Regions from separate parts of the Nocardia sp. NPDC050712 genome, predicted to be linked through region 4. Evidence: riboswitches for the same ligand, from Rfam matches in the RefSeq annotation. Region 4 holds a riboswitch; each other region holds the start of a gene.
The links. A riboswitch is a leader RNA that binds a small molecule or an ion and turns the genes downstream of it on or off. The one in region 4 is predicted to bind S-adenosylmethionine.
Positions count from the first base shown of each region.

Region 1: it holds a riboswitch for S-adenosylmethionine, as region 4 does, so the genes downstream of both, AB0H76_RS28590 (amino acid ABC transporter permease) here and AB0H76_RS22230 (ABC transporter substrate-binding protein) in region 4, are expected to answer to the same signal.
Region 2: it holds a riboswitch for S-adenosylmethionine, as region 4 does, so the genes downstream of both, AB0H76_RS36440 (homoserine O-acetyltransferase) here and AB0H76_RS22230 (ABC transporter substrate-binding protein) in region 4, are expected to answer to the same signal.
Region 3: it holds a riboswitch for S-adenosylmethionine, as region 4 does, so the genes downstream of both, AB0H76_RS26305 (aminotransferase class V-fold PLP-dependent enzyme) here and AB0H76_RS22230 (ABC transporter substrate-binding protein) in region 4, are expected to answer to the same signal.

Region 1 covers NZ_JBFAHT010000004.1:100,001-107,814, forward strand. The annotation lists gene AB0H76_RS28575 (DUF3153 domain-containing protein) at 1-201, shown strand, start outside; gene AB0H76_RS28580 (glycosyltransferase family 2 protein) at 223-1,371, shown strand; gene AB0H76_RS28585 (hypothetical protein) at 1,404-2,033, opposite strand; SAM riboswitch class I at 2,226-2,320, shown strand; gene AB0H76_RS28590 (amino acid ABC transporter permease) at 2,507-3,487, shown strand; gene AB0H76_RS28595 (amino acid ABC transporter ATP-binding protein) at 3,484-4,263, shown strand; gene AB0H76_RS28600 (ABC transporter substrate-binding protein) at 4,260-5,219, shown strand; gene AB0H76_RS28605 (GNAT family N-acetyltransferase) at 5,223-5,744, shown strand; gene AB0H76_RS28610 (LLM class flavin-dependent oxidoreductase) at 5,741-6,826, shown strand; gene AB0H76_RS28615 (ABC transporter substrate-binding protein) at 6,883-7,814, shown strand, end outside.
Region 2 covers NZ_JBFAHT010000006.1:191,348-199,161, forward strand. The annotation lists gene AB0H76_RS36410 (MFS transporter) at 1-132, opposite strand, end outside; gene AB0H76_RS36415 (tRNA (cytidine(34)-2'-O)-methyltransferase) at 277-741, opposite strand; gene AB0H76_RS36420 (carboxymuconolactone decarboxylase family protein) at 772-1,317, opposite strand; gene AB0H76_RS36425 (RidA family protein) at 1,412-1,816, shown strand; gene AB0H76_RS36430 (DUF3017 domain-containing protein) at 1,911-2,156, shown strand; gene AB0H76_RS36435 (hypothetical protein) at 2,588-2,902, shown strand; gene AB0H76_RS36440 (homoserine O-acetyltransferase) at 2,904-4,040, opposite strand; SAM riboswitch class IV at 4,116-4,226, opposite strand; gene AB0H76_RS36445 (TetR/AcrR family transcriptional regulator) at 4,327-5,034, opposite strand; gene AB0H76_RS36450 (MFS transporter) at 5,183-6,685, shown strand; gene AB0H76_RS36455 (NADP-dependent isocitrate dehydrogenase) at 6,973-7,814, shown strand, end outside.
Region 3 covers NZ_JBFAHT010000003.1:1,273,027-1,280,840, reverse strand. The annotation lists gene AB0H76_RS26320 (M1 family metallopeptidase) at 1-739, opposite strand, end outside; gene AB0H76_RS26315 (Pls/PosA family non-ribosomal peptide synthetase) at 739-4,665, opposite strand; gene AB0H76_RS26310 (LysE family translocator) at 4,821-5,459, opposite strand; SAM riboswitch class IV at 5,585-5,699, shown strand; gene AB0H76_RS26305 (aminotransferase class V-fold PLP-dependent enzyme) at 5,747-7,060, shown strand; gene AB0H76_RS26300 (TetR/AcrR family transcriptional regulator) at 7,165-7,806, shown strand.
Region 4 covers NZ_JBFAHT010000003.1:376,764-384,577, forward strand. The annotation lists gene AB0H76_RS22215 (ABC transporter ATP-binding protein) at 1-277, opposite strand, end outside; gene AB0H76_RS22220 (ATP-binding cassette domain-containing protein) at 270-1,154, opposite strand; gene AB0H76_RS22225 (ABC transporter permease) at 1,147-2,997, opposite strand; gene AB0H76_RS22230 (ABC transporter substrate-binding protein) at 2,997-4,151, opposite strand; SAM riboswitch class IV at 4,263-4,382, opposite strand; gene AB0H76_RS22235 (HAD-IB family hydrolase) at 4,543-5,262, opposite strand; gene AB0H76_RS22240 (DUF6585 family protein) at 5,627-6,433, shown strand; gene AB0H76_RS22245 (MarR family transcriptional regulator) at 6,430-6,879, opposite strand; gene AB0H76_RS22250 (superoxide dismutase) at 6,990-7,814, shown strand, end outside.

The DNA of each region.
Region 1 (7,814 bases), on a different contig from region 4:
TCCCAGATCCGCGCCGAGGTCAGCTACGCCGACCCCAACACCCGCTCGTTCGCGGGCTGGGCGGGCATCGTCGGCGGCATCACCCTCGCGGTCGCCGCGATCGTCGCCGCGATGGCCTACATGGATCGCAATCCCCCGGCGCCGGGCACCGGCCGGTTCTCGCTGAACGAGTGGTGGCGCACGGTGAAGGAACATCGCTGAGCCGCTCGGGTGCGGACCGACGTGAACTCCGGGCGGTGCTACCCCGTGGTGCGGGCGGGCACCGCGGTGGCCGTGGCCGGATGTGCTGTCGCGCTGTACAACCGGGTGACGATGCCACGTCTGGCCGCGTCCGCGGCCGTGGTCGAGCCGGTGACGGTGTGCGTTCCGGCGCGCGACGAGGCGGGCCGGTTGCCCGCGCTGCTCGCGGATCTTCGGGTCCAGACCGGGGTCCCCGACCTGCGGGTCCTGATTCTCGACGACGCCTCCACCGATGGGACCGCCGCCGCGGCGGCCGCGGTGATCGCGGGCGACGACCGCTTTCTGGTGATCCGGTCCGAGGACGAACCCGACCCCGGCTGGACCGGTAAGGCCGCGGCCTGCCAGCGGCTGGGCGAGCTGGCGGACACCGCCGCGCTGGTCTTCCTCGACGCCGATGTGCGGCTCGGGCCCGGCGCGATCGCCGCCGCCGTGCACGAATTGCGCAGGCGCGAGGTGGCATTGGTCGCACCGTGGCCCGCCCAGGTGGCGGGCTCCGCGGCCGAGGCGCTGGTGCAGCCGCTGCTCTGCTGGTCCTGGGCCGCCGCCCTGCCGATCACCGCCGGCAATCGCAGCCGCAGACCGTCGACGGCGGTGGCCTGTGGCCAGTTCCTGGTCTTCGACACCGCCGCCTACCGCGCCATCGGCGGCCACCGCGCGGTAGCCGCGAGCCCGACCGAAGACCTGGATATCGCCCGCGCCCTGCGCCGCAGCGGCCGCCACACCGCCGTGGTCGCGGCCGGGCGGCTGGCGAGCACCCGAATGTACTCGGGCGCGGCCGAACTCGACGCCGGCTACACCCGCTGGCTGTGGTCCGCCTACGGCGGTTCGCGTGTCGCCGCCGCGGCAGTCGGAGCCGTTGCCGCCCTGGCCTATTGGATCCCGCCCTTGGCCGCCGCCACCGGCCGCGGATCGGTACGGCGCGCCGGGCTGCTCGGGTATTCCGCCGCCGTCGCCGGCCGCCTGCTCACCCGAACCACCGAGACGGCGGCCGCACCGACCCGCACCGATATCGTTGCCGCGCTCTCCCACCCGGCCGCCGTCGCCGCCTACGCGGCACTCACGGTCCGCTCGCACCGCGCCCACCGCCGGGGCACGCTGCGCTGGAAACAGCGGGCCCTGCGCGCCGGCTGAGCATCGAACACCCGCGCTGCCGTGTCCGCCGGCTAGGCGTCGATGATTCCGACCGTGGGCAAATAGAAACAGCTGCGCGCGCCGTCGACCGTGCTGCCGAAGACTGCGGCCAGGACGGTGCCCCGGCCGGTGTCGACCGGGACCGCGCGGATGCCGCCGGTGGGGACGTTGGTGGCGAAGAAGTCGCGGACGGCCTGTTCGGCGAGAGGGCGGAGCACAGCGGGCACCTCGGGCGGGACCATGCTCGCGAAGACCTCGTTCAGGGGGCCCATCGACGCCATGCCGCCGCGACCGGTGTCGATGTTCAGCCAGGCCACCCGCATGCCGGAGCCGTCGGAGCGGCTCGGGTCCGAGGGCAGGAAGGTGAACATGGTCTGGCCGGATTTCACGGCGGTCAGGTCCAGCCCGGGGATCGCCAGGGTGTGCGCTGGCCAGGGGCCCGGGACCGCACCCGCCATGGCGGGATTGGTGAGGGTGACGCCCGTGCCGCTGCACAGGGCCGCCGTGGGATAGAGGAACGGCGTCACGCCGAGGGCTTGCAGGGCGCCGGCGGTGCCGTCGGAGGCGGCCGGTGCCGCGACGGCCGGCGCCACCGGGGCGAGAGCGAGCGCGGCCAATGCCGCCGGGGCTGCGAGATACGAGAGCCGACTTCGAGCGAACACCGCGAACCTCCTCACGTCGAAACGATCGAGGTTCACACCGTACGCCCGCTACCTCCCGAAACCGGGCATTTCCGGCGGGGCCAGCAATCGGGCCGCGACCATAGTCCGCCACGAACGCCCCGGTGACCAGGACTGCGCTCATCGTGATTTCTAACCTTGAATCCGAGTTCACTTGCTCCCCATGATGTTCGAGCACCATCCAGAGCGATTGAGAGACCTGGCTCGCCGACGTCGCAGCAACCCCCCGGCATGCCGGGTGCGGGTGCTTCCGCCAGGACCGATGGAGGAACCCCACCATGAGCACCGCATACCGCGCCACCCGCTGGGGGCGCCTGCACATCGACCACTGCCGCAGCACCTCGACGGGTTGTCGCGGCTGAGCCGCCGCCAGACCCGCACCCGACGCTGGCCGGGTGATGCGACCGACGCCGACGGCGTGGTCGCGTTCATTTTTTCTTTCGAGGATCATCGTTATGAGTGCGTCGATCGCACCACCCGACGCCGGAGCGCCGCCCGGCACGCCGGAGCCGGCGGAGCTCGCGCCGCCGACGGTGGCGAAGCCGTGGCATCCGTGGCGCTGGGTGATCAGCGCGGCGGCCCTGCTGCTGCTGGCCCAGTTCGTGCACGGCCTGGTGACCAACCCGGGCTGGGAATGGGCGACGTTCGCGCGCTACTTCACAGCCAAGTCCGTGCTCGCCTCGCTGCGGGTCACCCTGGAGCTGACGCTGTGGGGTACGGCGCTGGGGTTCCTGCTCGGCACCTTGCTCGCCATCGCCCGGCTGTCGAACAACCCGGTGCTGCGGGTCATCTCGTGGGTCTACATCTGGGCGTTCCGATCCATTCCGATGATCGTGCAGCTGCTGTTCTGGTTCAACATCGCCTACCTGTATCAGAAGATCTCGCTCGGCATCCCGTTCGGCCCGGCCTTCTTCACCTTCGACGTCAACAACGTGATCAGCGGCTTCACCGCCGCCGTGATCGGCCTGGCGCTGCACCAGGCGGCCTACTCGGCGGAGATCATCCGCGCGGGCATCATCTCGGTGGACGCCGGGCAGCTGGAAGCGGCCGCCGCCCTGGGCATCCCGCGCTGGCGGCAGTTCCGGACGGTGATCGTCCCGCAGGCCATGCGCTCGATCCTGCCCAACGCCACCAACGAGGTGATCAGCCTGTTCAAGGGCACCTCGATCGTGTCGGTGATGGCGATCGCGGAGCTGTTCTATCAGGTCCAGGTGATCTACGGCCGCAACGGCCGGGTGGTGCCGCTGCTGATGGTGGCCACGGTCTGGTACATCGTGCTGACCACGGTGCTCTCGGTGGCGCAGTACTACATCGAGCGGCACTACGCCAAGGGCGCGCAGCGCGAGATCCCGCCGACGCCGTGGCAGAAGGCGCAGCGCAAGTTCCGTGAGATCGCCGCCATCGGCGTGGCCACACCGCGCGGAGCGACCCGATGAGCGCCGCGGCGACGCCCGCGGTCGAGGTGCGCGGAGTCCGCAAGTCCTATGGCGCGCAGGAGATTCTGCGCGGTATCGATCTGACGGTGCGCTCCGGCGAGGTGGTCGCGGTGATCGGCCCGTCCGGCGGCGGCAAGTCCACGCTGCTGCGGGTGCTCAATCACCTGGAGACGCTGGACGCCGGAACTGTGCACATCGACGGCGAGCTGATCGGCTATCGGTTGCGCCGCAACGTCTTACACCCGTTGACCGACCGCGAGGTGCGCCGCCAGCGCTCCCGCATCGGCTTCGTCTTCCAGCAGTTCAACCTCTTCCCGCACCTGACCGCGCTGGAAAACGTCACGCTCGCACCGCTGTCGGCGCAGGGCCGGCCCAGGGACGAGGTCGAGCGGGAGGCCCGCGAGTTGCTGGCCCGGGTCGGCATCGCCGCGTTCGCCGACGCCTATCCGCGCACGCTCTCCGGCGGGCAGCAGCAGCGCGTCGCGATCGCTCGCGCGCTGGCCCTGCGCCCCAGGGTGATCCTGTTCGACGAACCCACCTCGGCGCTGGATCCCGAGCTGGTGGGCGAGGTGCTCGCGGTCATCCGCGATCTCGCCCACACCGGCACGGCGCTGGTGATCGTCACCCACGAGATCGGTTTCGCCCGTGAGGTCGCCGACACCGTGGTCTTCCTCGACGACGGCGCCATCGTCGAACAGGGCCCGCCGGCCCAGGTCCTGGACCATCCCGAACATCCCCGCACTCGCGCATTTCTCTCCAGAACAGGTATTCGATGAAGCTCTCCGCCCTGGCCGCCGCTACTGCCGCGCTGGCCGTCCTGGTCACCGGCTGCGGCACCGATCCCGATGCGGGCCACGAGGTCCAGCAGGCCGGCGCGGTCTCCTACGACCTCTCCCCCGCCCAGTCCGGGCGAGTCCGCGGCACCAAGGTCGACGCCATCGCCGCGACGGTGCCGCAGGCGATCCGCGATCGCGGCAGCCTGGTGATCACCGGCTCCAGCGGAGCCGCGCCGCCGCTGCGGTTCTACGCCACCGACGACAAGACCACGGTCGGGTCCGAGGTCGATTTCGCCTCGGCGATCGCCGACGTGCTCGGCCTGAAACTCGAGGTGCGGGTGGCGGACTGGGCGCAGAACTTCGTCAAGGTGGATTCCGGTGAGGTGGACGCGTTCATCTCGAACGTCACGGTGACCGAGGAGCGCAAGGAGAAGTACGACTTCGCCACCTACCGCACCGACACCGTCGCCCTGGAGGTCCCGATCCAGAGCGATCTGGTCTTCACCGATCGGAAGAGCCTGGCGGGCAAGCGCATCGGCGTCGGCACCGCCACCAACCAGGAGCAGTTGCTGGTGCGCTGGAACGAACTCAACCGCGCCGAGGGGCTGGCCCCGATCGATCTGGCCTACTTCCAGCAGACCACCGACTACTACCTCGCGCTGGCCTCCCAGCGCCTGGACGGCTTCGTCGGTCCCAACCCGAGCGCGATCTACCACTCCGCCACCGCCAAGCAGACGAAGATCATCGCGAGCTTCTCCGGCGCGGGCGAGCAGTTGCAGGGCGAGATCGCGGTGCTGACCAAGAAGAACAACGCCCTGATCGGGCCGGTGCACAAGGCGCTCGAGCACCTCATTCAGGACGGCACCTACCAGAAGATCCTGGACCGCTGGGGCCTGGCCTCCGAGGCCGTCACCGCGTCGCGGATCAACCCGCCCGGCCTGCCGAAGAAGGGCTGAGCGGTGTCACAACGCTTCCCCGACAACGGCCTGCGGGTGCACCGGGTGGCCCAGGACGATCCGCTGGCCGCGCCGCTGCTGGCCGAACTCGCCGTCGAATACAGCAGCCGCTACGGCCGCAGCGCCGGTCAGATGCACACCGAACTCCGGAACTACCCGCGCACCCGTTTCGCGGCGCCGCACGGCGGCCTGCTCGTGGTGACCCGGGATACCGAACCGGTGGCCGGCGGCGCGTTCCAGCGCTACGACGACGACACCGCCGAACTCAAGCGCATCTGGACCGCCAAGGAACACCGCAGGCAGGGCCTGGGCCGCTTCGTGGTGGCGCAGCTGGAGCTCGAGATCACCCGGCTCGGCTACCGGCGCGTCTACCTCACCACCGGCTGGCGCCAGCCCGAGGCGGTCGCGCTCTATCTGGCCGCGGGCTACACCGCGCTGTTCGACCCGGCGCTGCCGGCCGAGGAGATCGGCGCGCACCCGTTCGAAAAGTTCCTGCCCGCAGCCGATCTGGAGGCGATCGCATGAAGTTCCTGCTGTTCACGCTGGTCACCCGGACGCCGGATCCGCACACCGGCGTGCTGCCGGACACGCACGAGCGGCTGCGGTCGGTCGTCGACCAGGCCCGGGTCGCCGAGGAACTCGGCTACGACGGCTTCGCGGTCGGCGAGCGGCACGAGGATCCCTTCCTGTCCGCCTCGCCGCCGGTGCTGCTCAGTCATATCGCCGCGGTCACCTCGCGGATCACGCTGTTCACCGCCGTCACGACGCTGAGCCTGCTGGACCCGGTGCGCGCCTTCGAGGACTACTCGACGCTGGACAACCTCTCCGGCGGCCGCCTGGAACTGATCATCGGCAAGGGCAACGGCGCCGCGCAGGCGGAGCTGTTCCACGTCACCACCGACGATCAGTGGGACCGCAACCGCGAGGGGTACGAGCTGTTCCGGGCGCTGTGGGCCAGCGACCAGGTGACCTGGTCGGGCCGCTTCCGCCCGGAACTGGTTGCGGCCAAGGCCCTTCCGCGCCCTTACCAGCCCTCGATCCGGATCTGGCACGGCAGCGCCACCAGCCGGGATTCGGTGGAACTGGCCGCGCGCCACGGTGATCCGCTGTTCTCGGCCAACGTCACCAATCCCATCGAGCCCTACGCCGAACTGGTCCGCCACTACCGGGAGCGGTGGGCGCACTACGGCCACGAGCCGGCCGACGCGCTGGTCGGGGCGGGCACCGCGGGCTTCCACCTGGCGCCCACCTCGCAGCAGGCGCTCGACGTCTATCGCCCGATCTTCCAGGCCCGGCTGGCGCTCTCGCGCAAGCTCGGCCTGCCGATCGTGTTCGAGACCCTGGAGGACTTCGCCGCCCGCTCCTCGGCGCTGATCGGCAGCCCGGAGCAGGTGCTCGACAAGGTCGGCCGCCAGCACGAGCAGTTCGGCCACGAGGTGATCCACCTGTCCTCCGAACGCGACGGACGCACCGAGGCGCAGCACCGCGGCAGCCTCGAGTTGTTCCAGCAGGAGGTGGCGCCCGAGTTGCGCCGCCGCATTCCCAGTCGTCCCCTGGCCGCCGGCCGCACCATCCCCCGACCCGAATTATCTGGAGTTACACCGTGATCCGCACCCGTCATCGCCTCGCCACGCTCGCCGGCGCGCTCGCCGCGGCCAGTACGCTGGTCGCCTGCGGCAGCGACACCGGCGGCGCCGGCGGCGACGCCGGTCCCCCGCAGCCCGGCGGCGCCCTGCGCTACGGCCTGTCGCAGGCGCCGTCCTGCTCGGATCCCGCGCAGGCCGGCAGCAACCAGACGCTCTACGTCACCCGCCAGATCGTCGACTCGCTGACCGATCAGGATCCCAAGACCGGCGAGCTGAAGCCGTGGCTGGCGCGCAGCTGGGAGGCCAGCCCGGACGCGAAGGTGTTCACCTTCCACCTGGCCGACAATGTCACCTTCAGCGACGGCTCCCCGCTCACCGCCGACTCGGTGCGCAAGACCTTCGAGTCGGTCGTCAAGCTCGGCGCGGCCAAGGCTCCGCTGGCCAACGGCTTTCTGATCAATTACGTCGGCACCACCGCGGTGGACAAGCTGACCGCGCGCGTCGAGTTCAGCAAGCCCAACGCGCAGTTCCTGCAGGCGTCCTCGAGCACCCAGCTCGGCATCCAGGGCGAGGCCACCACCGCCAAGCCCGCCGAGCAGCGCTGCGACGGCAGCAATGTCGGCTCCGGCCCGTTCGTCTACACCGCCTACCGCCAGGATGTCTCGACCACGCTGACCAAGCGTCCCGGATACGCCTGGGGCTCCGATGTTTTCGGGCACAAGGGCGAGGCCTACCTGGATCGCATCGACTTCACGGTGGTGCCCGAATCCGGCGTGCGCACCGGCAGTCTGACCTCCGGGCAGCTGGACGCGGTCAGTGACGCGCTGCCCCAGGATCTGCCGCTGCTGGAGGCCGCGAACGCGCGCCTGCTGACCACGCCGAACCCGGGCATCCCGTTCGGCTTCCAGCCCAACGTGACCCGCGGCCCGCTGCGCGACGTCGCGGTGCGCCAGGCGCTGCTGCCCGCGATCGACCGCCAGCAGCTGGTCGACACCGTGCTCGGCCCGCA
Region 2 (7,814 bases), on a different contig from region 4:
CGCGTACGCGGAGACCGCGTGCCCGGCCGTGGGCTCGGACACATCCATGGCCTCGGCGATATTGGGCAGCAAACCCATGGACACGAACTCGGTGGTGCCGATCCCGAATCCGCCCAGCGCGAGCGCCAGCATGGCGGGAACGTGCCAGGTCGTCCGCTCGGCCTCGGGCGGAGCGGTGGCTGCGGTCGGCGTAGTCACACAGGGGTCAACTACTCGGCCGCCGGATTCGCTCCCCGGCTGCCCGGTGAGCTTGCCCACGTGTTGCCCCGAGCGGGACTAGACGCCCTCCGGAAAGCCGATCTGCCGCCACGCCTCGTAGACCGCAACGGCGGCGGCGTTCGAGAGATTCATCGAACGCCGGCCCGGCAGCATCGGGATGCGCAACTGCGCGGTGAGCAGCGGATCGTCGAGCACCTCGGCAGGCAGGCCGGTGGGTTCGGTGCCGAACAGCAGCACGTCACCGATGCGGTACTCGACATCGGTGTAGTGCGTGGCGGCCTGGGTGGTGAACGCGAAAACCCGCTCGGGCCGCAGCGCCGCCCACGCCGCCGCCAGGCTCGGATGCACCGTCACCGAGGCCAGATCGTGGTAATCCAGCCCGGCCCGGCGCAGCTTGGCCTCGGACAGATCGAATCCGAGCGGTTCGATCAGATGCAGTTCGCACCCGGTTCCCGCGACCATGCGGATCGCGTTGCCGGTGTTCCCCGGAATCGCGGGCTCATGAAACATCACTCGGAACACCCGGCCAGTCAACCAGGGCCGGATCCGGTTCTACTGCGCGGGCCGCTCCGGCAGCGCGCAGACCCCGCCCTCACCCATCCCGGTGGGACGCACGCCCAAGCCCTGGTTGATCCGGGCGCGCTGGTTCTCCCAGGCGATGGCGGCGGCCAGCTCGGCGAGCTGGGCCTTGGACAGGTGTGCGCGCAGCGCCGCGCGCGGTTCGTCCAGACCGATGGCCGGGGTGGCGGTCATGGCTTCGGCGAAGGTGAGGACGAGGCGCTCCAGCTCGCTGTAGGCGGTACTGGTCCGGTAGCGCGGCAGGTCGGCGATCTGCTGCTCGGTCAGCCCCGCCGAGCGCCCCAGCGCGGAGCCGATGTCGAGGCAGAACTCGCAGTTGATCAGACCCGCCACCTTCAGCTCCGCGAGTTCCTTGAGCTTCGGGTCCAGCCGGTTGCTGAAGATCAGCATGGTCTCGTACACCGCGACCGCGATGCCGATCAGCGGCCGCCGCAGCAACCAGCCGGGCAGATCGGACCGGTTCCGCTTGGCCTGCCGGAACGCGCTGGCGTAGTGCCGGATTCGCGTGAGTGCGCGCATCTACCTGTACCCCCATGTACTCGGTTTCGGTTTCCTCACCGTACGCCCGAACTACAGACGGTAGTAGCACCTGTGACCCGATAGGCTTTCGATCATGGCAAGCACAGCGCACAATCCGGCCGGATCCGGCCCGCCCGCACCGGGTTTCGCCCACGCGACGGTCGCCACCGGCAGCCGCATCGTGCATCTGTCGGGGCAGATCGGCGTCGACGAATCCGGTCAGGTGGTGCCCGGCGGTCTCGCCGCCCAGACCACCCAGGCGCTGATCAACCTCGGGCGTGCGCTCGAGGCGGCGGGCGGAAAAGCGGAGGACCTGGTGAGTGTCCGCTTCTACGTAGTGGACTGGGACCCCTCGAAATTCGAAGCGCTCGGCGCGGCGGGCGCCGCGGCCCGCGAGCACTACCAATTCCCGGAAACCACCGTCACCCTGGTCGGCGTGGCCGCGCTGTTCACCCCGGAACATCTCATCGAGATCGAAGGCGTCGCGGTCCTCGACTAGAGCGGTCTGCAAGAATCGGGGCGTGAGCGACATCGACTCCGCTGAACGGCACCCCAGCGGCACGGGCGGGCAATTCCTGCGCGTGCACCTGCCGATGGTGCTGGTGGCCGTGGTCGTCGCGGTGGCCGTGGTGTTCGTGGCCGGGGATCGCTGGCGCCGCGGCGCGTTCTTCTTCGGTGGCGCCACCCTGCTGGCGGCCGCGCTACGCCTGGCCCTGCCGACGGCGCGGGTCGGCTTGCTCGCGGTGCGCAGCAAGCCCTTCGACGTCGCCGCGCTGACGCTGCTGGGCTCGGCCATCCTGTTCATCGCCGCCACCATCAGCAGCCTCGGCGTGCAGTAGCGCGGCCACCGCGTCTACTCCGCTGAATTTCCCCCCGGTCCAGCGCTGGACCGCGTGCCGGGCCCGTGCCCGCTGCGGCGGCAGGCACGACGGCATCCCGTGGAAGCGGTGCACGCAAACCCCGCGCGAACCACGAGCCAGCGGATTCGTCACGCGCACAGCGCATCCCACGCTGCCGCCGGGAATGCGGCACCCGCGCACCGAACTCGGGCACAGCCTGCGGGTCCCGAGCCCGGGACCACCCGATTCGCCGGGACCAATATCAACCGCAGCCCGGCGGCGCGCCGCGCGGCAGTGAAATGACCTCCGAAGGTCAGTTGAGAGGCATCGCTGCGGCGACCATGCGGCGTATGGTCGAGCAATAGCCTGAAAGGGTGCCGTCCAGGACCTCGGCGGCCGGTCCAAGCACCGACCCAGCGTAGGGAGACGGCATGCCAGGCAACTTCGATGGCATCGACTGCGGGCTTTTTCCGCTGTGGACCGTCGCCGCCTACGTCCAGGGCAACGGCGCCGTTCCGGTCGGCACGGCCAGCGCCCGGGACCTGGCCATGGCGGCCGGCCTGGTGTGCGCGTATCTCCCTGTCCCCCAAACGGATTTCGCGGGCTACTACCTGATCGCCACGCGCAGCGATTCCTACGACGGCTACTTCACCAACGGCGCGGCGACCCACCGGTGGACCAGCACGGCCTCGCACGAAATGGACGGCTGGGCCGCCGGACCGTGGAGCGAACTCGAAACCACCTGAGCTAGCGGTGGTCCCGTGCCAGCCGCATGGTCTCGATCAGCAGCTTGGACACCGCGGCCGCCTCGGTGAGGAACCCGTCGTGCCCGTCGCGGGAGTGCACGACCTCGAGCCGCGCGCAGCCGGGCAGACCGTCGGCCAGCTCCTGCTGGGTGCGCAGCGGGTAGAGCCGATCGGAGTCGACGCCGCCGACCACGCACGGGACCGGCGTGGCGGCCAGCGCGGCCGCGATGCCGCCGCGCCCGCGGCCGACATCGTGCCGGTTCATCGCCTCGGTGAGCAGCACATAGGTGGCGGGATCGAAACGGCCGCACAGCTTTTCGGCCTGGTGCCCCAGGTAGCTCTGCACCGCGTACCGGCCGCCGCGCCACGGATCCTCGGCGCCCTGGGCGCTGTTCTCGAAGCGGTGGTCCAGTTCGCCTTCGGTGCGATAGGTCAGATGCGCGATGCGCCGCGCCAGGCCCATGCCGGTCATCGGCGCGCGGCCGGTGCCGTGATAATTCCCGCCCTGCCAATCCGGGTCGGCGGTGATGGCGGCGATCTGAGTGGTCTGGGTGCCGATCTGATCGGCGGTGGCGCGGGCGCCGACCGCGAGCACGAGCGCCGCGGCGACCCGGTCGGGGGCGGTGATCATCCATTCCAGCACCCGCATGCCGCCCATCGAACCGCCGACGACGGCGGCCAGGCGGTCGACGCCGAGCAGCTCCATCAGGGCGATCTCCGCGGTCACCTGATCGCGGATGGAGATCTCGGGAAACCGCGCGCCCCAGGGCTTTCCGTCCGGGGCGGGCGAGGACGGGCCGGTGCTGCCCTTGCAGCCGCCGAGCACGTTGGTGGCGATGACACACCACTCGTCGGTGTCGATCGGCGCGCCGGGGCCGACCATGCCGTCCCACCAGCCCGGTAGCCGGTGCAGCGAATCGGGAGCGCCGATCACGTGCGAATCACCGGTCAGGGCGTGCTCGACCAGCACCACGTTGTCCAGCGTGGGCGATAGCTCACCCCAGCGCTGCACCGCGAGATGCACATCGGGGACCACCGCGCCGTTCTCCAGGCGGACGTCCCCGATCGGGATCGTGCCCAGCCGGCCGTCCGGTGTGGGTAGCAGGCAGCGGGCGCTCGGTTCGGTCTCCACGGTCACGCCGTCGAGCCGTTCGCGCCGGCATACGCGGCAATGTGGCGGTTAACTTTTGCACACATCTGGGGGACCTCCTGAACAGCGCGCTTGCTCTCGTCTTTCGAAAGCCGGGTCATCACCCGGAGCACCCCACCGCTGCTGGAGGGTTGCCGACCAGCGAGCCGGGGCTTCGCGCTGGCACTCATGACCTAACGAACATGGTAGCTGGCGGGCGGTCAACGATTGAAATCACGTCGAGGAGATCACTGCCCGAATCGTTCGAATCGCCGAAAACGCGCCGGTGAGCGGCCTACTCGACGGTCGGGACGCAACAGAGCCGGCGCAGTTCCGCGAAGGCGCCGAGCACGGTCTTACGGGTGGCGCACGCCGCCGCTTCCGGCTCCCCGGACAGGATCAGTTCTTGGTCCTCGGCGAAGGCGATGTGGCACATCATCTGCCAGGTAGCGACGGCCAGGCGCACGGTGAGCGAGCCGGGTTCGATATCCAGGCGCTCGGCCAGCGCCTGCCCGAGCGGTTCGGACTTGCGGTCGTGGAATTCCATCGCCCGGGTGCTGACCGCCGGGCTGCTGGCCGCGATCCGCTGCATCTTCTGGAATCGGCGCAGCGAGATGGGCTCGGTCGCGTCCGCGCGCGCACCGGCCTCGACCATGTCCAGGAAGGCGTCGCAGAGGGCCTGTAGCGGGTTGCCGATCGTCGGCTGCGCGCGCAGCCGGGCGGCGACCGCCTGCCCGAAATCCTCGACCGGGCCGAGGATGATGTCCTCTTTGATCTCGAAGTACCGGTTCACGGTGCGCGGCGAGACGTCCGCCGCGTCGGCGATCTGCTCGACGGTGGTCGCCTCGAAGCCGTGCGCGTCGCACAACTCCAGCGCTACTTCGATGATCCGGGTCCGGGTCTGCTGCTTCTTGCGCTCCCGCAGACCGGTGGGCACTGCCCTGCCACCGCCCCGCACCGGTTCGGGATCGGCGGCGGCGTTGCCGGTCGATGAGTCGAGCATGCCGCCATGCTAACTCAGTTCATTCCACGTCCTGTCGGAATGAGTCAAATGTCGCACTGCGACATTTTTCCCTTGACGCCAAAAGTCGCACGATGCCAGGATCGTCCGCGTACTTCTGAAAAGCCAGGCCCAGACAAGGGAGAATCCCGTGACCCAATCCGCGCCGACGGTGGACGTCTCCGACGTCCCCGAGAAGCAAGGCAGCTCGGCCCGGTGGTGGGCACTGGGCGTGATCGCCCTGGCCCAGCTGATGGTGGTGCTCGACGCCACCATCGTCACCATCGCCCTGCCCTTCGCACAACGTGATCTGCACATCAGCGACGGCAACACCCAGTGGGTGCTGACCGCCTACACCCTGATCTTCGGCGGCCTGCTGCTGCTCGGCGGGCGCCTCGCCGACTACCTCGGCCGCCGCAAGATCTTCATGATCGGCCTGGTCGGCTTCGCCGCCGCCTCCGCGCTGGCCGGCCTGGCGCAGACCGGCGCGCAGCTGTTCGCCGGTCGCGGGCTACAGGGCGCGTTCGCCGCGCTGCTGGCCCCGGCGGCGCTGTCGCTGCTGTCGGTGACCTTCACCGAGACCAAGGAGCGTGCCCGCGCGTTCGCGGTGTTCGCCGGCATCTCGGCGGGCGGCGCGGCGATCGGCCTGATCGCCGGTGGCGCGCTCACCGAATACGCCTCGTGGCGCTGGACCCTGCTGGTCAACACCCCGATCGCGATCCTGGCCCTGGTCGGCGCCTTCGTCTTCGTGCTCAAGGACGTGCCGCTGCCCCGCACCGGCGGCTACGACGTGCCCGGCGCGATCACCGTCACCCTCGGCCTGATCGGCATCGTCTACGGCTTCAGCCGCGCCGCCGAGCACGGCTGGACCGATGCCAGCACCCTGGGCCTGCTGATCGCCGGCGTGGCCCTGCTCGCGGCGTTCGTCTTCATCGAAGCGCGGACCGCCAACCCGCTGCTGCCGTTGCGCATCCCCGGTGAGATCAACCGCGGCGGCGCGTTGCTGGCGGCGCTGCTCATCCCGATCGCCATGTTCGCGATGTTCCTGTTCCTGAGCTTCTACCTGCAGAACGTGCTCGGGTACACGCCGCTGAAGGCCGGTGTCGCGTTCCTGGCGTTCCCCGCCGGTATCGCCATCTCCGCGGGCGCCACCAGTGCCCTGCTGCCGAAGTTCGGTCCGCGCCCGCTGATGATCGTCGGCGCCGCGCTGGGCGTGCTCGGCCTGCTGCTACTGGCACAGCTCAGCTACGGCGACAGCTTCGCCACCAGCGTGCTGCCCGCGCAGTTCCTGATCGCGCTCGGCATGGGCCCGCTGTTCGTCGGCATGCAGGCCGTCGCGCTGCACCAGGTGGACGAAGCGGACTCCGGCGTGGCCAGCGCGCTGCTGAACGCGGCCCAGCAGGTCGGCGGCGCGGTCGGCACCGCCCTGCTCACCACCATCTCGGTACAGGCGGCCAAGGACTACGTGGCGGCCAACCCGGGCATCGACAACCTGGTCGCCAAGGCCTCGATCCACTCCTACGACGTCGCCTTCTACGTCGGCGCGGGCTTCTTCGCGGTCGCCATCCCGATCATCGCGTTCATGATCCGGGACAAGCCGGAGAACCTGATCGAGGGCGCCGAGGACGGCGTCAAGATTCCGGCCCACGTCTGATTCCGGCAATACGGTCCGCGTATCGCGAGCGACTCGCGATACGCGGACCTTGCCATTCTCAAATAATGGACAAAAGTACTAATGAGTAACTTTCGTCACCATTCTCACTCAGGGGTACTGGCGCACAGTGAGGTCGTTAGCAGCAGTACGCTTGTCTTGTTTGACCACATGACCCGCCGACCACGCGGGGCATATACGTTGTCTGTTGGAACAGCTGGCGCCCGCTCACAAGCGTGTTCGCCTGGCCGTGCAATGAGGGCACCATCCTTAGGAGGACACGCAGAACTATGTCCAAAAAGATCAAGGTTGAAGGCACCGTCGTAGAACTCGACGGCGACGAGATGACCCGGATCATCTGGCAGTTCATCAAGGACAAGCTGATCCATCCGTATCTCGACGTGAACCTCGAGTACTACGACCTCGGCATCGAGTACCGGGACAAGACAGACGACCAGGTCACCATCGACGCCGCCAACGCCATCAAGCAGCACGGCGTCGGTGTGAAGTGCGCGACCATCACCCCCGATGAGGCGCGCGTCGAGGAATTCGGGCTGAAGAAGATGTGGCGGTCGCCCAACGGCACCATCCGCAACATCCTCGGCGGCACCATTTTCCGGGCCCCGATCATCATTTCCAACGTGCCCCGGCTGGTACCCGGCTGGACGAAGCCGATCATCATCGGCCGGCACGCTTTCGGCGACCAGTACCGCGCCACCGACTTCAAGGTGCACCAGGCCGGCACTGTCACGCTGACCTTCACCCCGGAGGACGGCAGCGAGCCGATCGTGCACGAGGTCGTGAAGATGCCCGAGGACGGCGGCGTCGTCATGGGCATGTACAACTTCAAGCAGTCGATCGTCGACTTCGCGCGGGCCTCGTTCAACTACGGCCTGCAGCAGAACTACCCGGTGTACCTCTCCACGAAGAACACCATCCTGAAGGCCTACGACGGCATGTTCAAGGACACCTTCCAGGAGATCTTCGACGCCGAGTTCAAGACCCAGTTCGACGCGGCCGGGCTCACCTACGAGCACCGCCTCATCGACGACATGGTCGCCTCCTCCATGAAGTGGGAGGGCGGCTACGTCTGGGCCTGCAAGAACTACGACGGCGACGTGCAGTCCGACAC
Region 3 (7,814 bases), 900 kb from region 4:
CGGTGAACAGCTCCATCATCTGCGGCTGCCGCGCGAAATCATGCTCGAATTCGGCCCGCAACCGGGCCGGCAGCACCGCGTGCATCGGCACCGGGCTACTCGTCGGCCCGACCCGATAACGCTGATAGGGCCCGATCTGGATGGTCGCCAGGTAGGTAGCCATCGGCTCGGTCTGCTCGTACACCCAGGTGGTCTGGCTGGCCTTGGTCTGCTTGCGCAGCAGCGCGCCGTTGGCCAGGGCGTAGAACGGGCTGTCGGTGGTGATCGACATGCGGTAGCTGGCCTTGGAACTCGGGTGATCGTCACAGGGGAACCAGGAGGCCGCGCCGTTGGGCTGGCTGGCCACCAGCGCGCCTTCGGTCAGCTCCTCCCAGCCGACCTCGCCCCACGGGCCGCGCACCGGCTTGGGCACGCCCGCGTACTGCACGATCAGCACCAGCGCGCCGCCCGCCGGGATCTTCTGCGCCGGGGTGATCACCAGCTTGCCGTTCTGGTGCGCGTACTTCGCGGCCTTCGCGCCGTTGACGAAAACCTTCCCGACACTGAGAGATTGGGACAGGTCCAGTGCGAACCGGTCCCGGGCGGCGGTGCTGACGGCGGTGATCTCGGCCCGCCCGGTCAACCGGTTGCTGGCGACCTTGTAGACCAGGTCCAGCTCGTAGCGCGAGACCCGATAGCCGCGGTTGCCGTTCTGCGGGAGGTATTCGTCGATCGGCGGTTCGTAGAACTTGCCCCGCATCAACGAACCGTCCCCTCGTCGCCGGGCCACGGCGCGATCGGATTGCCCCACCAGCGGGTCGAGGGCGGCACCGAGTCACCGCGCATGACCAGCGAGGCGGGGCCGATGGTGGCGCCCGCGCCGATGCGCGAGGCGGGCAGCGCGACACAGTGCGGGCCGAGGGTGGCGCCGGGCGCGAGGGTGACGGTGTCCATCGCCATGATGCGGTCGTGGAACAGGTGGGTCTGCACCACGCAGCCGCGTTCCACGGTCGCGCCGTCACCGAGTGTCACCAGGTCCGCCTCCGGTAGCCAGTAGGACTCGCACCATACCCCGCGGCCGATCGTCGCGCCGAGCCCGCGCAGCCACAGATTGAGTACGGGTGTGCCGGTCGCGGCGCGCGCGAACCAGGGCGCGGCGACGGTCTCGACGAAGGTGTCGGCGACCTCGTTACGCCACACGAACGAGCTCCACAGCGGATGCTCCTCGGCCCGGATCCGGCCCACCAGCAACCATTTGGCGGCGACGGCGCTGGCCCCGGCCAGCGCACCCGCGGCCAGTAGCACGAGGCCGCTGAGCAGCGCCGCGGTCAGATGCCCGAAGGTCTGGGCCAGCCAGGCCAGCCCGAAGATCACGCCGAGCCCGATCGCGAAAGTCACGAAAACCGGTATCAGGCGGCAGGTTTCGACGATGCCGCGGGCCACGCGCAGCCGCATGGGCGGATCGAAGGTGCGCTCGGTGTCGGCGTTCTCGGAGGCACGGCGCAGCCGGACCGGCGGGCTGCCCAGCCACGACGACCCCGCCTTGGACTTGGACGGTGCGGCCGAAAGCACCGCCACCAGACCATTTTTCGGCACCCGGCGGCCCGGGGCGGTCATGCCGGAGTTGCCGAGGAAGGCGCGCTTGCCGATCTTGGCCTCGCCGATCCGCAGCCAGCCGCCGCCGAGCTCGTAGCTGGCGATCATGGTGTCGTCGGCCAGGAACGCGCCGTCGGCGACGGTGGTGAACCTGGGCAGCAGCAGCACCGTGGACGCCTCCACCCGCTTGCCGATCTTGGCGCCGAGCAGCCGCAGCCAGATCGGGGTGAGCAGGCTGGCGTAGAGCGGGAACAGGAAGGTGCGCGCCGCGTCCAGCAAACGTTCGGTGGACCAGACCTGCCACCCGACCCGGCTGCGCACCGGGTGATAGCCCTCGGTCAGTCCGATGCTGAACAACCGCACCGCCACGATCGTGATCCCGGCGTACACCCCGAGACTGAGCAGCATGGCGACCGGCAGGATCGCGAAGGCGCGCACCAGCCCGGCCGCGAGCGTCGGCGTATCGCGCACCCACCAGGCGATGAAGGCGCCGCCCGTGCCGATACCCAGGATCGGCACGGCGGCGAGCACCATCGAGGTGATACCGAAGATCAGCACCCAGTGCGCGGCCCGCGCGGGCGTGGTGCCGGGCCAGCGATGCTGCGCCTTACCGACTTTCACCGCGGGCGAGCCCGCCCACTCCTGTTCGGCCTTGACCTTGCCCGCGACCGCGGAACCCGCGGCGATCTCGGCGTTCTTCCCGATCCGGGTGCCGGGCAGCAGGATCGAGCGCGCACCAACCACGGCCCCCGGTCCGATGGTGATCGGGCCGATGTGCACCAGGTCGCCGTCGATCCAGTAGCCGGACAGGTCGACCTCGGGTTCGATGCTGCACCCGTCGCCGAGTTCCAGCATGCCGGTGACCGGCGGCAGCGTGTGCAGATCGACGCCCTCGCCGATCTTCGCGCCCAGCGCCCGCGCGAACGGCACCATCCACGGTGCGCCGGACAGGTTCTCCGCGCCGCTGGCCTCGGAGAGCCGGATCGCGGCCCACAGCCGCAGATGCACCGGGCCGCCGCGCTCGTAACTGCCCGGCTCGACGCCGCGCAGCAGCAGCCGGGCCCCGAGCACACACAGCGCCATGCGCCCCGGCGGGGAAATGAACAGCAGGAACGCCACCAGTGCCCACCACCAGGACAGATGCGGCAGCCACGGCAGCGCGCCGTAGCGGGCGGCGATATTGCCGACGATGGCGAGCCAGGTCAGCCATTGCAGGCCGGTGAGCGTGGTCAGCGGGATGGTGGCCAGGACCTGGAAGGTCTGGGCGCTCAGCGGCGTCGGGCGCACGAGGCGTTCGTCGACGGCCTCGACCGGGGCGCTCGCGTCCAGGAAGTCGGCCAGCGCGCCGAGGCGCGGATGGTCGTACAGATCGGCGACCGCGACGTGCGGATAGCGCTCGCGCAAGGCCGCCACCAGCTGGGCGGCCGCGAGCGAGCCGCCGCCGAGATCGAAGAAGTCGGTGCCCGGTCCGGTGGCCTCCGCGCCGAGGAGCGAATCCCACAGTCCCGCGACCCACTGCGCCGTCGGGGACAGTCCGGTGTCGGCGTCCGGGTCCTTGTGCTTGGGCAGCGGCCAGGGCAGCGCGTCGCGGTCGACCTTGCCGGAGGTGCGGGTGGGCAGTTCCGCGACGACAGCGAGCCGGGGCACCAGTGGCGCCGGAAGTTGTTCGGCTAGTATCGCTCTGGCTCCGGCCTGGTCGAAATCGTCGCCGGGGCCGGTCAGATAGCCGACCAGGATCTTGTTGCCCGCCTTGGTGGTTCGGATCGCGGCCGCGGCGCCGGTGACACCCGGCAGGTGCTGCAACGCGTTGTCGATCTCGCCGAGTTCGATCCGGCGGCCGCCCAGCTTGATCTGGTCGTCGGCGCGGCCGAGGAAGACCAGACCCTCCCGGTCGTTGCGCACCAGATCGCCGCTGCGGTACGCCCGCTCCCAGCCGACCGAGGCCAGCGGCGCGTATTTCTCGGCATCCTTGGCGGGGTCGAGGTACCGGGCCAAGCCGATACCGCCGATGACGAGCTCGCCGGATTCGCCCTCCCCCACCGGATTACCGGCCGCGTCGACGACGGTGAGGTCCCAGCCGTCGAGCGGGAGACCGATCCGGACCGGCCAGGTGCCGTCGAGCAGCGCCGCGCAGGCGACCACGGTGGCCTCGGTCGGCCCGTAGGTGTTCCACACCTCCCGGACCGAGTCGACGTCTCCCGAACTGCTGTTTCCGGCGAGCTTTTCCGCGAGTTCGGGCGGGACCGCCTCGCCGCCGAAGATGAGCAGCCGGACCGAGTCCAGCGCCTCGGCCGGCCAGGTGGCGGCCAGGGTCGGCACGGTGGAGACGATGCTGATCTCCCGGCGCACCAGCCACGGCCCCAGATCCGCGCCGGTCCGCACCAGCGCGCGCGGCGCGGGCACCAGGCAGGCGCCGTGCCGCCAGGCCAGCCACATCTCCTCGCAGGAGGCGTCGAAGGCCACCGAGAGCCCCGCCAGTACCCGGTCGCCGGGGCCGATCGGCGCGTCGCGCAGGAACAGCCGGGCCTCGGCGTCGACGAACGCGGCGGCGTTGCGATGGGTCACCGCAACACCTTTCGGCGTACCGGTGGACCCGGAGGTGAAGATGATCCAGGCGTCGTCGTCGGGTGCCGGGAGTTCGGTGGATTCCACTGCCGCGTCGGCTGTTTCGACTCCGGTGCGCTCCACACCGGCCGCCGTGACGATCGCGCTGACCCGCGCCTCGCCGAAGACCAGGCGGGCCCGCTCGTCCGGATCGTCGGCGTCGACCGGGACGTAGGCGGCGCCCGCGTGCAGCACCGCGAGAATGGTGACGTAGAGATCGCTGCTCCCCGAGGGCATCCGCACCCCGACCCGGTCCCCCGCCCGGACACCCGCGGCGGCCAGCCGACCGACCACGGTATCGACCTCGGCCAGCAGTTCGGCGTACCCGAGCACCGTCGTGCCGTCATCGAGGGCGGGCGCGTCGGGGTAGGTGTCCGCGGTCGCGGCGAGAATATCGACCAGGGTCCGGGCCGGCGGGGCAAGGGTGCCGCGCAGCAAAGGATTCGATAGCTCCTCGGCTACCGCATCGACCTCCGGCTGGAGCATCCGCCCTGCCCACCTCTCATAGACCGATCCCGGCCCATACCGAGACGGCGGAAATACTGCACGACCAGGGTTACCAGTGGGCAAACACCACGGTGACCAACTGTCCACGGTACCTGCGGTACCTGCGAATTTCCCGTCGCCGAACCGCGGCAGCGTTACGCGGCCGAAGCGGCGGTGCCGATCCCGAGCGTGGCGAGAATTCCCGCCGAGGCCTGCTCGAGCCGCTCCCGGATCACCGGCCGCCGCAGCAGCGCCACCGCCCGCGAAGCGAGCAGCGCGACCAGCACCATTTCGATCGCGGCGATGGCGGATTCGATGGCGCCGAGCGCCAAGGTGTTGGCGAAGCTGACCTCGGACAGGAACTGCGGCAGTACCGCCAGGTAGAACAACCCGACCTTCGGGTTGAACAGGCAGGAGATCACGCCCGCGGCGAACGCCGAGCGAACCGAGGCGGCCGCCGCCGGGCGGGCCGGGGTGTCCGCCGGTTCCGCGGCGGCCGCCCGGCGCTGCTTCCGCAGGTCGATCAGGGCGCGAATTCCCAAGTACAGCAAGTAGATTCCGCCGACCACCTTCAACAGCCGATAGGCCGTGGCGGACTGCTCCAGCAGCGCGGCGACACCGGCGGCCACGACCACCGCCCACACCATTCCGCCCAGCGCCGACCCCATCGCCGCCGCGATCCCCGGTCGGGCATCGGCGATCGAGTAGCGCAGCACCAGGAAGGTGTCCGGACCGGGCGTGAGGGACAGCAGGATGCACAGGCCGACGAAGCTGAGCAGGAGTGAAGGTGTCACCCCTCCATGGGAACGCATCCGGAACAAGTTCGCAAGTTTATTCTTTTCACTGCATTTTCATGCAGCCGCGACTAGCGGGAAATGGCGGTTGACAGGCCGCCGGTGCGTCTGACAATCTCGGTTCAGGTCATGAGTACCAGCACTAAGCCCCGGCTAGCTGGTCGGCAACCCTCCTCCGCGGTGGGGTGCTCCGGGTGACGACCAGGCTGTTCGTCCAGATGGGCGCGGCAAGCGCGGACTCGACCGATCTCACGATTGCGGGTCCCTGAACCGACGGGATTTACGTGATGACTGCTGTGGCCACCCAGATCTGCGCCCCCCTCGCCCGAGTATCCGGCGACGATCTCCAGGTGCCGCTCGTGCAGGGCGGAACCACCACCTACGCCAACTTCGACTACGCCGCCAGCGCGCCGGCTCTGGCCCAGGTCACCGACCGGGTGCAGGAGCTGCTGCCGTTCTACGCGAGCGTGCACCGCGGCGCCGGCTACGCCTCGCGCATCTCCACCGAGCGCTACGAAGCGGCCCGCGGTTCGGTCACCCGCTTCCTCGACGCCGCCGACGACCAGGTCGTCGTGTTCACCCGCAACACCACCGATTCGCTGAACCTGCTGGCCGGCTGCGTCCCCGGCGACACCGTCGTCCTCGACATCGAGCACCACGCCAACTTCCTGCCGTGGACCAAGAACGGCCGCCGCGTCGTGCGCGCCGCCGACACCGTCGAGGAGACCATCCGCCTGGTCGTCGCCGAATTGTGCAGCAAGCCCGCCGCGCTGCTGGCGGTCACCGGCGCCTCCAACGTCACCGGGGAGGTGCTGCCGCTGGAACGCCTCGCCCTGATCGCGCACCAGTGCGGCGCCCGCATCCTGGTCGACGCCGCGCAGCTGGCGCCGCATCGCCGGATCAGCCTGCGCGACACCGGCATCGACTACCTGGCTTTCTCCGGCCACAAGCTCTACGCGCCGTTCGGCGCCGGCGTGCTGGTCGGCCGGCGGGACTGGCTCGATCAGGCCGAACCGTATCTGGCCGGCGGCGGCGCGGTCCGCGAGGTCACCACCGCGGGGGCGCAGTGGGCGCCCGCCCCGCAGCGGCACGAGGCCGGCTCGCCCAACGTGCTCGGCGTCGCCGCCCTCGCGGCCGCCTGTGACGCCCTGTGTCAGATCGACCCGCAGACCCTCATCTCGCACGAACACGAACTCGCCGAACGCCTCCGCACCGGCCTGTCCGCCCTCCCCGGCGTCCGCCAGCTGCGGCTGTGGGCCGACAGCCCCGACATCGTCGGCATCGTCGCCTTCACCCTGGACGGCTTCGCCCCCGGCGAGGTCGCCGCCTACCTCTCCGCCGAGCACGGCATCGGCGTCCGCGACGGCCGCTTCTGCGCCCACCCGCTGCTGGCCCGCCTCGGCTTGGAAGGCGCGCTGCGCGCCAGCGTCGGCCTCGGCACCAGCTCCGCGGACGTCGATCGGCTGATCCAGGCCGTCGCCACGCTCGTCGAGCACGGCCCGTCCTGGAAGTACGCCAAGACCGACGGCCTGTGGAACCCCACCCCTGAAACCCGCGACTTCTCCGATCCGAGCGCCGGCGCGGCCGCCTGCCTCGACTGACCTCCGCAAGGCGGGTGCGGGCCGGGAAACCTGCCCGCACCTGCCTTTTCGGTTGCGGCCACCGATCGGGAACCGCGCCGCGGCGGGCACTACGCTGGGCGGCGATGGGTACGCCGCAGACCAGACACAGCTACTCCGGACAATCGGTCCTGGAGCGCCGCGCCGAGCGCCGCGCCTTGTTCGTAGACGCGGCGCTGACGGTGTTCGCCGATCGGTCGTACGCGAAAAGCTCTGTGACAGAGATCTGCTCGACCGCGGGCCTGTCCCGGCGCCAGTTCTACGAGGAGTACTCGAGCCGCGAAGATCTCCTGATGGCCGCCTACGACGCGGCCCATCAGGCGGCCCGGGACGCCGTCGCGGCGGCGCTGGCCGACACCACCGGCGGTTCGGCCCGCGAACTGGTCACCGTGGGCCTGACCGCGTATCTGGACGCGATGGTCAGCGATATCCGCCGGGCCAAGGTCGCCTACGTCGAGGTGGTCGGCGTCAGCGAACGCGTCGAACAGCACCGGCTCGGCGTGCGCGACGAGTGGGCCAACACCATCGAGGCCATCGCCTCCAACGTGCCCGAGGTGCGCGCTCCGGCCTGCGGCTGGCCGACCGCCATGGCCGGCTTCATCGGCGCGCTCAACGGCGCGGCCCATCACTGGAGCATGGACGAGCAGCGGCCGCCGGTGCGTGCCCTGGTCGAGATGCTGTCGACGCTGCTGTTCGCCTTGCTGATCCCCAGCACATCCGAGGGGTAATTGCGATC
Region 4 (7,814 bases):
GGCGCGCTTCGGGCACCGAGGCCAGCCCGGCCGAAATGCGCGCGGCGGGCGGTCTATTGGAGACATCGACGCCGTCGATCCGGACGGACCCCGAACTCGGCCGCAGCAGCCCGAGCGCGGTCTTCATGGTGGTCGACTTGCCCGAGGCGTTGCCGCCGAGCAGGGACACGATCTCCCCCGGATGCACCCGCAGCGAGACCCGGTCCAACGCGCGCGACGGGCCGTAGTGCACCGTGACCTCGTCGAATTCCAGGATGGGAGTGTATTTTTCAGACACTGGTCGTTACCTCACGTTCCGGAGCCGCGGTCCGGGCCCGGACCCGCCGCCGGCCCAGGTACGCCTCGATCACCCGCTCGTCGTTCTGCACCTGCTCCGGCGTGCCCTCGGCGATGATCCGGCCCTCGTCCAGCACGATCACCCGATCGGAGAGGGTGTTCACCAGTTCCAGCTTGTGCTCGACCAGCACGATGGTCTGCCCCTGCGCCTTCAGCTCGGCCAATTGCCTGCCGACCTCGGCGGTTTCGGTCTGGTTCATGCCCGCCGCGGGCTCGTCGAGCAGCAGCAGTTTCGGCTGTAGCGCCAGCGCCCGGGCGATCTCGGTGCGCCGCCGGTTGGCGTAGGACAGCGTGTAGGCGTTGTGCTCCGCGCGCGGCACCAGCCGCTCCGGGAACCGCGCCAGTTGCTCGTCGACCAGTTCGACGGTCCGGCGGCGCTCGGCCCGCACCGCCGGAGTGGGCGCCAGCGCCAGCACGAGTTCGGCCAGCAGCGGCACCCAGCGCAGCACCGGAACACGAGCGAGCCGGCGCAGCGGGCGGGCGGCCCGCAGCGTGGTGTGCAGGCCGACCTCCGCGTTCTCCCGGACCGTCAGATTGCCGAAGACCCGGCCGTTCTGGAAGGTCCGGGCGATACCCGCCGCGGCGGCCAGCTCCGGGCTGCCCGGCCGCAGCGGTGCGCCGTGCACCAGCACCTGCCCGCCGTCGGGCCGCAGCAGCCCGGAGATCAGATTCACGGTGGTGGTCTTGCCGGAGCCGTTCGGCCCGATGATGGACACGAATTCGCCCGGCGCGACGATCAGATCCAGACCCGCCACGGCATGCACGCCGCCGAAGGATTTGCGCAGACCGGTCACCGCGAGCACCGCGGGCTCAGACACGGACGACGCTGGGCTTGTCGACGACACGTTCCCTCCTCACCAGAATTCCTTGCGGCCGGAACCGGATGATCAGCAGCAGCGTCACGCCGTACAGCAGGATGCGCGCCTCGGGCGCCAGCCGCAGCGCCTCCGGCACGCCGATCAGCACCACCGCGCCCAGCACCGCGCCATAGGGCGAGCCGGTACCGCCGAGCACCAGGATGGTGACGATCAGGAGCGACATCGGCAGGTTGAACACCGTCGGGTCGATGTAGCTGTACTGGTGCGCCAGCAGCGCACCGGCGATACCGGAGAACACCGCGCTGATCGCGAAAGCCAGTGCCTTGTAGTCGCGCACCGGCACCCCCGAGGAGCGCGCCGCGACCTCGTCGGCGCCGATGGCGCGCAGCGCGGTACCCAGCCGGGAACGCTGGATACCGACGATCACCGCGAGCGCGATGGCCAGGAACACCAGATCCAGCAGGAAAACTTCGGCGGCGTCGGTGAATTCATGCCCGAACAGGGTCGGCACGGGGATACCGAAGATGCCGTAGCTGCCCCGGGTCAGCGATTCCCAGTTGCGGATCACCGCCACCGTCACGATGCCGATGCCGAGCGTGGCGATCGCCACGTAGTGCCCGTTCAGGTTCCACAGCGGCGCGGCGAGCACCGAGGACACCACCGCCGCCACCACGCCCGCGGCCAGTACCGCCGCCAGGAACGGCCAGCCGTGGTTCAACGTCAGGATCGCCGAGGTGTACGCGCCGATCGCGATCGGACCGGCCTGCCCGATCACCAGCTGCCCCGCCGAACCCGCCACCAGCGTCATCGACACCGCGATGATCGCGTAGGCGAGTATCTGGGTGCCGACCACCAGGGCGTAGTTGTTGGCAACCAGCGGCACCGCGATGCCCGCCACCGCGAACGCCGATACCGCGTGCCACCAGCGGATCCGCAGCTGCCGACCGGCGCCGAGGAAGGTGCCGGTGAGCGGTTCGGCGGTGATCGCGGGCACCTTGGCCAGCAGCCCGCCGGGCCGCAGGATCAGGAACCCGACCAGCACGCCGAAGGTGATGAGATCGCGGTAGCCGTCGCCGAAGACGTAGATCCCGAAGGCCTCGACCACACCGAGCGCGAACCCGCCGATCACCGCGCCCGGGATGGACCCGAGCCCGCCGATGGTCGCGGCCACGAAACCGGTGAGCCCGACCAGGCTGCCACTCGTCGGCGAGATGTTCGAGTTGTACAGGCCGACAAAGATTCCGGCCAGACCGCCGAGACCCGAGGCGATCGCGAAGGCCAGCACCTGGATCCGGGCCACCCCGATCCCCATCTGCTCGGCGGCGTCCGGATCCTGGGCGGTCGCGCGGATCGCCAGGCCGTAGCGGCTGAACCGCAGGAAGCCCGCCAGCCCGGCCATCACCGCGAGGGTGATCGCGAACATCACCACGTCCGAGGTGCCGAAGCGGACGCCACCCAGCTGAAAATTGTTGGTGGGCAGCACCTGCGGGAACGGCCGGGTCTCCGGGCCGAAGACGATCTGCACCAGGTTCTCGATGATCAGGCCCGCCGCCACCGTCGCGAGCAACGCCGCGATCGCGGGCGCCTTCCGCAGCGGGTGGACGGCGAGCACGTCGATCGCGATGCCGACCAGGGCGGTCACCCCGACCACCAGGATGATGGTCAGCCACAGCGGCACCCCCTGCTGCGCGATGAGCCACCAGCCCAGGATCGACCCGAACGCGAACACCGCGCCGTGCGCGAAGTTGATCACGTTCGTGACGCCGAAGATCAGGGTGATGCCCACCGCGAGCAGGGCGTACGCGTTACCGTGCACCAGCCCCGCGATAAGGGTGTCGAACATCAGCGATTACCGGTCGGGACGAACTTGCCCTCGCGCAGGATCAGCTCGATCGGCTTCACGTTGAGCGGGCGGCGGGTCTTCTGATCGAAACTGAAGGTGCCCAGGCCGATTCCGGTGAACTGGGTATCGCTCTTCAGCGCCTTCAGCACACCCTCGCGGGTCGCGCCGCCTTCCTTGGCGGCCTTGACCAGCACGTGCAGGGCGTCGTAGGCGTAGACGTTGAAGTCGCCCGGGTCGACGTTGAACTTGGCCTTGAAGGCCTTGACGAAGGCCTGCACCTTCGGATCCGGATCGGCCGGGGTGAAGACGCCGTTGACGATGTCACCCTCGGCGGCGGCACCGGCCAGGGAGATGAACTGCGGGGTGTTCTGGCCGCCGAAGAACTGGCCGGTGAAGCCCACGTCGCGCAGCTGCTTGACCACCAGCGCGCCGTCCGGGCCGTAGCCCAGGTGCACGAACGCCTCCGGGTTGGCCTCGCGGCCCTTGATCAGGATCGGCTTGACATCGGTGGAATCCGGCAGCACCGGGGAGGAATAGGCGATCTCGATGCCCTTCTCCTTGGCGAACTTCTCGAAGAACTGGAAAGCCTGCTTGCCCCAGTCGGTTTCGAGGTAGACCACCGACACCTTCTTGGCGCGCTTGCTGATCCACTCCGCGTTGCGCTCCTGGAAGACGTCCAGGGTGATGGACGGGCTCCACGAGTAGTCGCCGGCCTTGGTGAAGTCCACGGCGGAATTGGTGAAGCCGTACTGCACCAGCTTGCCGCGGTTGTAGATCGGCGAGGCCGCGATCGAGGCGGGCGAGGAGAAGTCGCCCAGTTCCGCGATGATCGACTTGTCGTCGACGAACTTGGTGGCGATCGGGACGGTCTGCTTGGGATCGGACTGCGAGTCCTCCCACTTCAATTCGACCTTGCGGCCGTTGATCCCGCCCGCCGCGTTGATCTCCTCCAGGGCCAGGTCGAAGCCCTGCTGCCAGAGCCGGCCGTACTCGGCCGAGGGGCCGGTCTTCGGGCCGGAGACGCCGAAGTAGACCGGGCCGCTGGTGCCGGCACCCTGATCGTCACCGCACGCCGTCGCCGAACCCAGTGCGGCGGCGGCTATTACGACACCCGCGAAAACGCGACGGCGCGACCCGGACAAGAAACTTCTCATTGGTGTGTATTCCTTACATAGCGAAGCTCACCGCACATTCCCGACGACGCGAGGAATGCACGGTGCAGGGATGCGGGCATGGAAATGCCCGGGAATTGTGGGAGTTCTCCGTTTCAGCGCTTGCGCTATTCGCCGTGAATAGTCGCCTGGTCGTCACCCGGGGCACCCCACCGCTGGTGCGAGGGTTGCCGATCAGCGAGCCGGGGCTCATCACTGCTGATACTCGTGACCGTTGAGCAGATCGTAACCCCGCCTCCGGACGGCTCCATCCGTTTGGCTCAGCTCGAGTAGAAAAGGGGGCCAGCAGTCGCATCGTGCGGCAAATCATTGCCCGCCTGCGGAACTGAGAATTCCTACTGCGAAGGGGATTTCATGGCCACCCGTAGCCGTTTCACCATACCGCCGCCGCCTGATCGGCCGGATCCGCCGCGACACCGGTGGCATCGCCGACCCGGTCACCCAGGTGCAACCAGTCCCCGCCCTGCGCGGCGACCCGCGACAGCACCGGATCGGCGCCACGGTAGGCGCGGTGCGTGACCAGTTCCAGGAACGGCAGATCGCTGGCGTGATTGCCGTAGCCGTAGCTGTCCCGCACCGAAATGCCGGATTCACGCAGGTAGTCCAGGACCGCGGCGCCCTTCGCCGTCCCGACCAGCGGGCGTTCCACCGCCCCGGTGAGCAGGCCGCGCCGATCCACGACCGGCGTGGTGGCGATGATCCGGTCCGCGCCCAGAACCGCGGCCACCGGCGTGATCGCCGGCGCGAACGAACCCGAGAGCAGCACGATGCGATCATCCGAATCCTGATGCGCACGCAGTGCTTCCACCACATCGACGTAGAACGCCGTACCGCCGGCGCTGAATTCGGCGAACCAGCGCTGCCCCGCTTGGTACAGCTCGGCCTGGGTCACGCCGCGGTAGGCGCGGTAGTACTGCCGGTTGATCTCCTCGCGAGCTTCACCCTCCGCCGCCCGCTGTTTGATGTCGCCGGTGATCTCCGCGTATTTCGCTCCGTCGTCGCCATTTTCGGCGAGCCAGAAGCGCAGGAACGAGAACGTGCTCTTCACCGTGATGAGAGTTTCGTCCACATCGAAGAACGCCACCCCCGTCATGCCGCCGCCCCCGGGATGAGCACAGCACGCCGGGTCGCCGGCAGTGCGAACAGAAACTGATACTTCGGTTCGGTGGCTAACGACATGAATCCTCCTGCGTAACGGGAACAGACGCTTATGGCGGCAGGGTTGCCGCCCGGCAAGCCGGGGCTATGTGCTGGAACTCATGACCGTCAAGCGAAAGGTATGTGCCACACCGTTTTTGAACAACGATTTCGACCAGGCTGGACAAAAATATGAATTCGGCCGGGTCGCCGACGCCCTGACTTTCGCCGCCAACTCCGGCGCGTCGCGTGGGGTCGCGGTGGCGGGTCGGGCGCGCGTGACATACGCTTCGCGCGGAAAACCGCCTCGTGGAGGGACTATGGCCACTCCGAACACCCTGGAGCAGGATACGGGCGAGACCGATGACGCGCGCACGGTTCCGCTATCACAACTGATCCACCTGATGTCCGAGTACCAGAAGCTCGGTACCCACCGCCAGACCTATCTGCCCGCACCCGCGAGCGATACGTTCGTGCGCGGTTGCGGCATCGTCATCGGGTGCTGCGTGGTGCTCGGTGTCATCTGTGTGGCCGTCGGCGCACCCGCGGGCGGGGCAGCCGCCGTGCTGTTCGCGCTGGTCCCGGCCATCCCGGCGGCTTGGCGTGCGCGCAGCAATCGGCAGCACCGGTCCTCGCGGCTGGATCTGTTCGACTTCGGCATGACGGTGTACCGGTCCGGTGAGCGCATCGCCGGATTCCGCTGGGATACCGCGCAGGTCAAGCAGCGGGTGATTCCGTTCCAGTCCTCCTCGATGACCGAGTACGCGTTCGAGATGAGCGGGCCCGGTGCGCACGCCACCTTCGACGACACCCTGTTCAGCAACGGCCGGGAGTGGGGCAAGACGATCCAGTCGGCGATCACCGCCACCCAGCTGCCGAACGCGGTCGCCGCCATCGACAACGAAGAGACCATGCAGTTCGGCGATCTCGCGCTGAACCTGGACGCGCTGATCTTCCGCGGCAACAGCTACCCGTGGGAGCGGATCCAGCTGATCGACGCGCGCAGCGGGCTGGTGCGGATCAAGTTCGACGGGCGGTGGATCTCGCTGGTCGCCGTGGCGTCGATCCCGAACTTCTACATCTTCAACGAACTGGCGGAAAGACTCCGGGTGACCGACCCGATCTAGGGCCGGTCCGGGCGGATCGAATCGAATCGGTCCGCGCACCGGGTCAGCAGGTTTTGCAGCTGTGCCAGTTCGGCCGCGCCGAACTCCGCCGCCACCGTGCGCTCCACGTGGATGGCGCGGGAGTCGGCGTCCTTCATGACCGCCGCGCCCTTGTCGGTGAGGCGGGTCTCCAGCACGTTCTTGTGCCAGGCGTGCGGGGTGCGCTCGATCAGGCCGCGCTCCTGCAGATTGCTCAGCACCGTGTTCATCGTGGGCGGGGTGACGCCACACAGCCGCGCCAAGGCAGCGGCCGAGATTCCCGGATTCTCGTCGAGATGCAGTAGCGCGCTGTATTGCGAAACCGTGACGCCCGCCGGCTTCAGCGCGGCCGTCTTCGCCGCGGCCATCGCCTGCTCGGCGCGCTTGAGGTAGGAACCGAGGCGCTCGGCGGCGGGCATCGACGTCATGCACGCATGGTATCCGGCCACCTTCTCATTCGACTCTTGACGATCATTAGACCTCTAATTTATGTTCGAACACGTTATTAAATGTGACTTCGTTCGATAGAGGCTCGATCATGAATCTGCTGCGCCCCGTCGCCGCTACCGCCGTTTTCGCCGCCGCCGCGCTCCTGACCGCCTGTGGCGCCGAGTCGGACACCACCTCCGCACCCCACATCGGCACCGCCTACGAACTGCCCGGCGAGCGCGCCTACCCCGAAGGCATCGCCGTCGACGCGCGCACCGGCGCGACCTACGTCGGCTCCTACAGCACCGGCGCGGTCTATCGCGCCGCCGCGGGCGCCGCGCGAGCCGAGGTCTTCCTGCCCGAAGGCGCCGACGGGCGAAACACCGCCAACGGACTGAAGGTCGACCAGGCCGGCCGGCTCTGGGTCACCGACTCCACCAAGGGAGTTTCGGTGTACGACACCGGGACTCGGGCCCTGCTCGCCACCTTCACCGTGCCCGGCGCCGATCCGCGGTTCGTCAACGACCTGGCGATCACACCCGACGGGTCCGCGTATCTCACCGATTCCGCGCGCGCACTGGTCTATCGTGTGACTCCGGAGCAGGTGGGCCGCGGCGGAACCGCCGAACTGACAACGGCTTTCGACCTGAGCAAGACCATCACACCGCGCGCGGCGGGCGAATTCAGCCTGAACGGTATCGCCGCCGACCCGAGCGGGAAGTATCTGCTGGTCGTCGACATGCCCACCGGTGCGCTGTATCGCATTGCCACCGGGCCGGATTCATCCACAGCCATCCACAAGGTGACCCTCGACGGCGGCGACCTGCAGAACGGCGACGGGCTCGACTTGTCCGGCACGACCCTGCGAGTTGTGCACAACCGCACCAACACCCTGAGTCGCTGGACGATGTCGCAGGACTACGCCACCGGCACC